2 regions of the Lysinibacillus sp. DFXJR4 genome follow, and region 1 is predicted to be linked to the other one. Evidence: riboswitches for the same ligand, from Rfam matches in the RefSeq annotation. Region 1 holds a riboswitch; the other holds the start of a gene.
The links. A riboswitch is a leader RNA that binds a small molecule or an ion and turns the genes downstream of it on or off. The one in region 1 is predicted to bind cobalamin.
Positions count from the first base shown of each region.

Region 2: it holds a riboswitch for cobalamin, as region 1 does, so the genes downstream of both, AC2CGN_RS09020 (DUF4430 domain-containing protein) here and AC2CGN_RS11665 (ABC transporter substrate-binding protein) in region 1, are expected to answer to the same signal.

Region 1 is NZ_JBXUNW010000004.1:46,243-49,747, reverse strand. It holds gene AC2CGN_RS11670 (acyl-CoA dehydrogenase family protein) at 1-1,505, shown strand, start outside; cobalamin riboswitch at 1,816-2,001, shown strand; gene AC2CGN_RS11665 (ABC transporter substrate-binding protein) at 2,204-3,166, shown strand; gene AC2CGN_RS11660 (FecCD family ABC transporter permease) at 3,163-3,505, shown strand, end outside.
Region 2 is NZ_JBXUNW010000002.1:198,439-201,943, reverse strand. It holds gene AC2CGN_RS09025 (S-layer homology domain-containing protein) at 1-1,025, opposite strand, end outside; gene AC2CGN_RS09020 (DUF4430 domain-containing protein) at 1,105-1,839, opposite strand; cobalamin riboswitch at 2,013-2,209, opposite strand; gene AC2CGN_RS09015 (acyltransferase family protein) at 2,989-3,505, opposite strand, start outside.

The DNA of each region.
Region 1 (3,505 bases):
GAGCGAAGCATACAGATAGAGAGGGCGAGCCTCGATTACAACGTTATAATGCTTACGGTGAAGAGGTATCAGAGATTTGGGTCAATGATGGCTACAAAAAAACAATAGAAGATACGTATAATACAGGGATTGTGGGCTATGTGCATAAGAATATTCCGCAACTAGGAAGAAAGGGTAATTATGTATATAGCTTTGCCCAAGGGTATTTACTATCCCATGCTGAGCCGGGCTTTTATTGTCCTGTTACATTAACAATGGCTACAGCTTATTTACTCGATCACTATGCGAATGATGAGGTAAAGGAACGCTTTTTACCACATGTTTGTGCAACAGGTGATACTGAGCTCTATGAGGGAGCAACCTTTTTAACAGAACGACAAGGTGGCTCGGATGTTGGGGCAAATGCTGTAGAGGCAAGACAGGAAGGCGAGCAGTTCCGTTTATATGGTGAAAAATATTTTGCATCTAATGTAGGCATGTGCGGTGTAGCAATGGTACTGGCGCGACTCCAAGGGGCTTCTGCCGGCTCTAAAGGGCTGACATTATTTGCAGTTCCGTGGCGAGCGGAGGATGGTACTGTGAATAACCTTCGTATTCGTCGCTTAAAGGATAAGCTTGGTGTGAAGGCAGTTCCCTCTGGTGAGGTAGAATTTGAAGGTGCACTTGCCTATATTGTAGGTGAGCCGAATAAAGGAATTTATTATATGCTAGAGGCACTTAATCTATCAAGAATTTGCAATGCCGTAGCTTCTTTAGGTATTATGCGACGTGGCTTTTTAGAGGCAAAGCATTATGTGACAAATCGTTCTGCCTTTGGTAAGCCTTTAACGCAATATCCAATGATTCAGGATACACTAGGAAAATTTGCGGCAAAGCTTCATGTGGAAGTAGCAACAGTTTTTGATCTTATTCAGCTATATGATAAAGTGACAAGTGGTCAGGGCAATCATGAGGATATGATGATGAATCGTTTAAATATAGCCATTATGAAAAAGGAAACAGCCGAGCAAGCGGTGAAATATGCAAGTGAAGCGATTGAATTACATGGTGGAAATGGCTATATTGAAGACTTTGTGACACCTCGCTTACTAAGAGATGCACAGGTGCTTACGGTGTGGGAAGGAACTGCCAATATACTGGCATTAGAGCTGATTCGTTTAGTAGATAAGTTCCAAGCTCATAAGTTGTTTGTACGTATTATGGAGGAACGCTTAGCTAAGGTAGCTAACAGCACTCTAAGCCAATTAGTAGTGGAACAATTAGTACAATTGAAATCGACATTGCATACGTTTAGCTCTTTGGATGAAGCAATGAAAACTTTTGAGGCAAAAGCGGTAGCAGAAAAAATGGCGCATATGTATGAAAGCGTTGTAGCTGTGGAATGGGCTCACAGATTCGGTGGTAAATATGAAAAGCTGGCAGATATATATTTAGAGCATACATGGGCATTAAGAGAACTAGGGGCACCGATGAAAACAGTTCAATATTTTGCAGATATTCTTTAACTTCTTTCAGCAGAAGTTTCCCACCTCTATAGGTGGTGAGATGAATGCGAATTTAAGCTACTTTTCAGAGGGTATCCAAACACCCGCTGAAATAGAGGAACTCAGGCTAAGATCTTCACATCCTGTGAAAACGCCTGAGTGACCAACATCGTGTTGGCCCAAAGCCTCCGGCGGATGTCACGGAATCGAAAAGGAGTTCTTTGTGTAAGCACAAAGCCGATTCCGAACGCAATTATGCCGAGGCATAATTGATTAAAGGAGAAGTCGTCTAGATGGTAGGCGACTTTTTTTGTTTTCATGTATAATAAAATCAACTGAATATTATAAAGGTTCTTTACTTATGTAAAGTGAAAAGGGAAATCGGTGATATTCCGATGCGGTCCCGCCACTGTATGTGCTAGTTTTTTTCAATGTACGCCACTGAAAGTTTTTCGGGAAGGCTTGAAAAAACGTATGGAGCACGAGCCAGGAGACCTGCCTTTATAGAGACACGTTACAACCTACGAGGATAGGGTGGTGGATTTTGCGTATTTTTGTGCATTATTACCCCTCACTTTGGATGAGGGGTATTTGTTTTGTATGAAAGATGTCGATAAATTTGAAAAAATGAGCGATAAACTTATAAAGTTCGTCGATTACTAATCTATCAGCAAAATAATTTGTAAAAATTTACGCATTTATATACTAGGAGGATTCATATGAAGAAATTTTGGAAATTAGGACTTTCCGCATTTTTAGCAATTGGCTTACTTGCTGCCTGTGGAGAAGGAGCAAAAAATGAAAAGCCAGCATCTTCTGAGCAGCAAGAAACAACACAAGTAGACAAAGCAACATTCCCTATGACGATAACAGATGCTGTTGGCAAGGAGATTACGCTGGAGTCACCTCCTGAAAAAATAGTTTCTCTTATTCCAAGTAATACAGAGATTTTATTTGCTCTTGGCTTAAACAATGAAATAGTGGGTGTTACCGATAATGATGATTATCCTGCAGAGGCAACTGAAAAACAAAAAGTTGGTGGTATGGAATATAATATTGAGCAAATTATTGCCTTACAACCAGATATCGTGTTTGCTCATGCTTCGAGTATGACATTTTCTGCAGGGGCCATTGAACAGCTTGAATCTGCCGGTTTAAAGGTTTTTGTGGTAACAAATGCGAAGGACTTTAATGAAATTTACACAACAATTGAACAGCTAGGTCGTGCAACTGGGAAATTACCTGAGGCCAAGAAAATAATTAAAGATATGAAGACAAAAGTAGAAGAGGTTCTTGCAAAACTTGAGGATGTAAAGCCAAAGAAAGTTTTTGTAGAAGCATCTGATGAGCCACATATATTTACAGCTGGTAAAGATACATTTATGAATGAAATGCTAAATATGATTCATGCCGAAAATGTTGCAGCAGATACAGCAGATTGGTATGAAATCAGTTCCGAACAAATTATTGCAAAAAATCCAGATGTCATCGTGGTGACATATCATTATGTACCTGATATTTTAACAAAGCTACCACAGCGTGCTGGCTTTGACACAATTAATGCAGTAAAAAATAAAGCCATTGTTCAGGTAGATGAGAATACAACAAGTCGTCAAGGACCACGTTTAGGAGAGGGTCTTGAAGAGTTAGCGAAAGCGATCTACCCAGAGGCGTTTAAGTGAGTAAAATAGTCACAGCCTATGTAACAGCCATTACACTTCTTATCATTGGCATCTGGTGTGGCGTAGCTATAGGCTCTGTTCATATTCCGCTAGAAGTATTGTGGAATAAAACAGTTGATGAAACGGCTGCCAATATTTTTTGGAAAATACGTCTGCCGCGAGTTCTCCTAGCAGGGCTTGTGGGAGCTTCACTGGCCATTGCAGGAGCTGCCTTCCAGGGCCTGCTAAAAAATCCTTTAGCAGATCCCTATACATTGGGTGTTTCTTCTGGTGCATCAGTTGGTGCAGTAATGACGATATTCTTTGGTCTTTCAATTCCGGTAGTTGGTCTCTATACAT
Region 2 (3,505 bases), on a different contig from region 1:
TTTATGGCTAAATCAATTGTTAAATCTTCTAATTTAGGAAGCGCATCGATAACAAGAAATACATATTTAACTTGTCTTGCTGCAAGTTCTTGATTAAATACTAGTATATCTGCTGGATCTGTTATTTTTTTTAGATCTCGATAACCAGATGTTTTAATCAGGGAATTATATCTTTCACGAACTGCATCTAACTTCATATCCAATTCATCACTTAAAAAGTTTATATCTTCAGGTGCAGGTAAAGCGTTGCTAGGATCTTGCATATAATATCTAAAATAGGCAATTTCTTTTTCTAGTAACTGAAAAAAATAAGGTAGTTTATTATCGGAGATTAAAAGAGTACGAGCCGGAGCTTTTACTTTACTATCTAGTACTCGTGCTTGCTGTAATAGCTGATAGGTTGCTTCATCGGCTCTTTCGATTGTAGGTAGGGCGATAATAAAATCTATTGCCTTCCGTGCTTCGGGTGAAATAACATATACAATAACTGTTTTAGATCCACCATCTAATTGGGCGGTAATGACTGTCTCTCCAATTGCCTGAGCTATTACGCTCCCATTTGTGTCAACTGTTGCAATTCCAGAGTTGCTTGAAGACCATGTAACTGTGGCACTATCATCTGTTGTTGCGTTAGTGGCAGTAAGTTGAAATGTTTCTCCTACTAATAATAGTAAAGGTTCCTCAGTGTTTAGCTGAATATCGCTAATTGCAACGGGCGCATTCTCTACTAATGGAGCTAGTTCCGCTGCATCTTCTAATGGTATAAGATCATCTAATTCAGCTTCTTCATCTGTATGCGGTGCTTTTTCCTGTTCTGTTAAATCCTCTACATCTATTTCATTCTTAGACTTTGTAGCATTATCCTGCTCTTCTGAATCATCGGGTTCAATATCATTGATGTTTGGAGTAGGATCGAGTAAATCCCCTTCAAAATGCTGTGCCTTAATTGCAGTGACTGGAGAAAATAGCGATACGATTAAAATAAAAATAACTGCTATATGTAGCTGCTTTTTCCATATAGTCATATAAACACTCACTTCCTTTATAAATAATTAAATACTGACAAGCTGAATTAATTCATCTTGTCAGTATCCATTTATCTAGCTATTGTACTTTTACTTCAAGTGGCTCACTTGCTGAACTACCGAATAAAGCATTAGCAGAGGCTGTAATGGTAATAGTACCTGCTTGTGCTTGACCTGCAAATGTAATAACAACTTGTTGGTTTGCATTCATAGTAACTGACTGAGCTGTTAATGCTGTTGTCCCTGTGTTAATTGTCCAGTTTGCTAAATTAGAGCCGTTTGGTGTCGTAAATAAATCACCAGTTAAATTTACCGTAACGGATGGATTGTTATCATTTACTGCAATTACACTTGCTGTTTCTAATTTAGCCCATGTAGTGTAATAAATATGAACGACATCATCAGCCTGTAATTGATATTCAGCTAATCCAAAATTGGGGCTATATCCATTTACAGTGTAGACCCAGCCATCCCAACCATTTAAACTGCCTGCCGCAAGTCCATCAATTGATTGAAGATATGGACCATATTGAGTAGAAACTACTACATAAGGAATACCCTCGGCATCTAATACTTGCTCTACAAGCTCTAGTGCAGTTGTCCCTTCTTGAACATTTACTGTTGTTCCTTCTAAAATTTCATGGCATGAACCAGTACCGCATAAACCTTTTACTGATAACTGAACATCAAAATCTGCTGATTGTGCTTCTTGACTTACAGGCTGTAATACTGCTGCACTGGCTGATGGTGTTACGAGCGAAAATGCTAAAAGTAGGACTAACACTAAATGCCACCATTTTTTGAAACGAACCATTTGTAAAACCTCCTATTTTTATTATTTCGTGAATGTTTTTGCAATTAACTCGAAAATAAAAAGATGCTTCTCCAAAATGGGGAAGCATCTAATGGAAAACAGAAAAAAGGCGCAAAAACGTAGTTTGCCTGTCCGTCTATTTGCCGTAAGTTCTCCTAGCTTCCGAAGAGAGTTAATACGATGGAATAAAGGCAGGTCTCCTGGCTCGTGTATCCTATTCAGAACCTTCCCATCTACTGAAGGCATTTTTCCTTGTTCGACAGTGGTATTTTCTGTAGTCATCTACACTTACAGTTGCGGAAACAGCTTCGGCTTTAAACCGAATTCCCTATTAAGCTCTTAAAAGAGCACCTTTATACTGCAATTGTTATTCACTTAATGTTAATTCTAGCATATATTTCTATTTTTCAAAATAGTTTAACAAAAAGAATTATGCTTTATAGAAGTAGTAAGCTTTAAAAGAGGAAGTAAACGTCTAGTATCAATATTACTATGCCTATTAAAAAGCAAAATGATAACACAAATAGATAGATAATATAAATCGTATAATAGAGAGTGAGCGGGCAAATCATATCCAAAAAGGGTTTATCCATTTAAATATTAAGCAAAACAAAAAGCTGCACAGTTAATGGCAGCTTTTTGTTTCATCTGTTTTCAGCAACGTATACGGTGATTGTGATAAATAATAAGCGGTGAGTCCCGTATATAGCTGTGTCTTTCACTTAATCTATCCATCTTAGCTTTATAAATTTTTTCTTTTGTATTCTTAGTACTCTGCAGCAATTGCTTGATAGGCTGAAGTATAGAAGTCTTCAGGCTTTTTGCTGTTTGTTTCTTTTTATAAGGTTTGCTACCGTACTTGAATGGTTGTCATTGCAGATGCTTTAATCGTCTGATGCTGTGGGGGCGCTTTTGGTTCAATCAGTAATGTTGAGTAGTATGCATCAGCAATCGTAATTAAGTACATGACAAAAAGTAATTGTTTTGTTCAATAGTTCAAAAATGTTTTTCTCCTTTTTAAGTGCAATTCATTAAAAATGTATACTAGTAATACGGGCAACCATTAAAAAGGTTTCAACCATACTTAAATATTTGTAAAAAAGTTATCTCATTTAAAATGTTGCCGGCTATTTATGATTTTTATACGAATCAATGAATCGCATCTATAGCTTGTTGAATTAGATTTGTTAAAGAAGCAATCCCCTTTTGCTCTAAATGTACGCCGTCTGGAGCGAAAAACTCAGGATGGTTAATTGCAGTTGCATGCCAATCAATTAAAGTAATATTTTCATATTCCTGTGCTTTCTGTTGCAATGCTTGATTGACTTTCCCCTCCCAAGAACGTGGTACACGCGTATTTACTAAATAAATATCAGCATTGGAAAAAGCCTTTAAAAGGGTATCGATTTGTGTATTGGTAAAATACCCGTTTGTTCCAAGCTGAATGATGACTGCTTTATCTGGTTGATTAAAGCTTGCATAATTAGGAGCTAATTTAACCGCTTGTGAAACTTGGCGACCAATCTTTGCATCTATCGTAATGCTGGGGTAGATATTATGTAAGCTCGGAGCAATATCTATCATTACAGAATCGCCAATAGCTAATATTCCACTATATGATTCATGAACTTCTGTCTCATTTTCCTCCTGCTCAGGCTCTACTGCA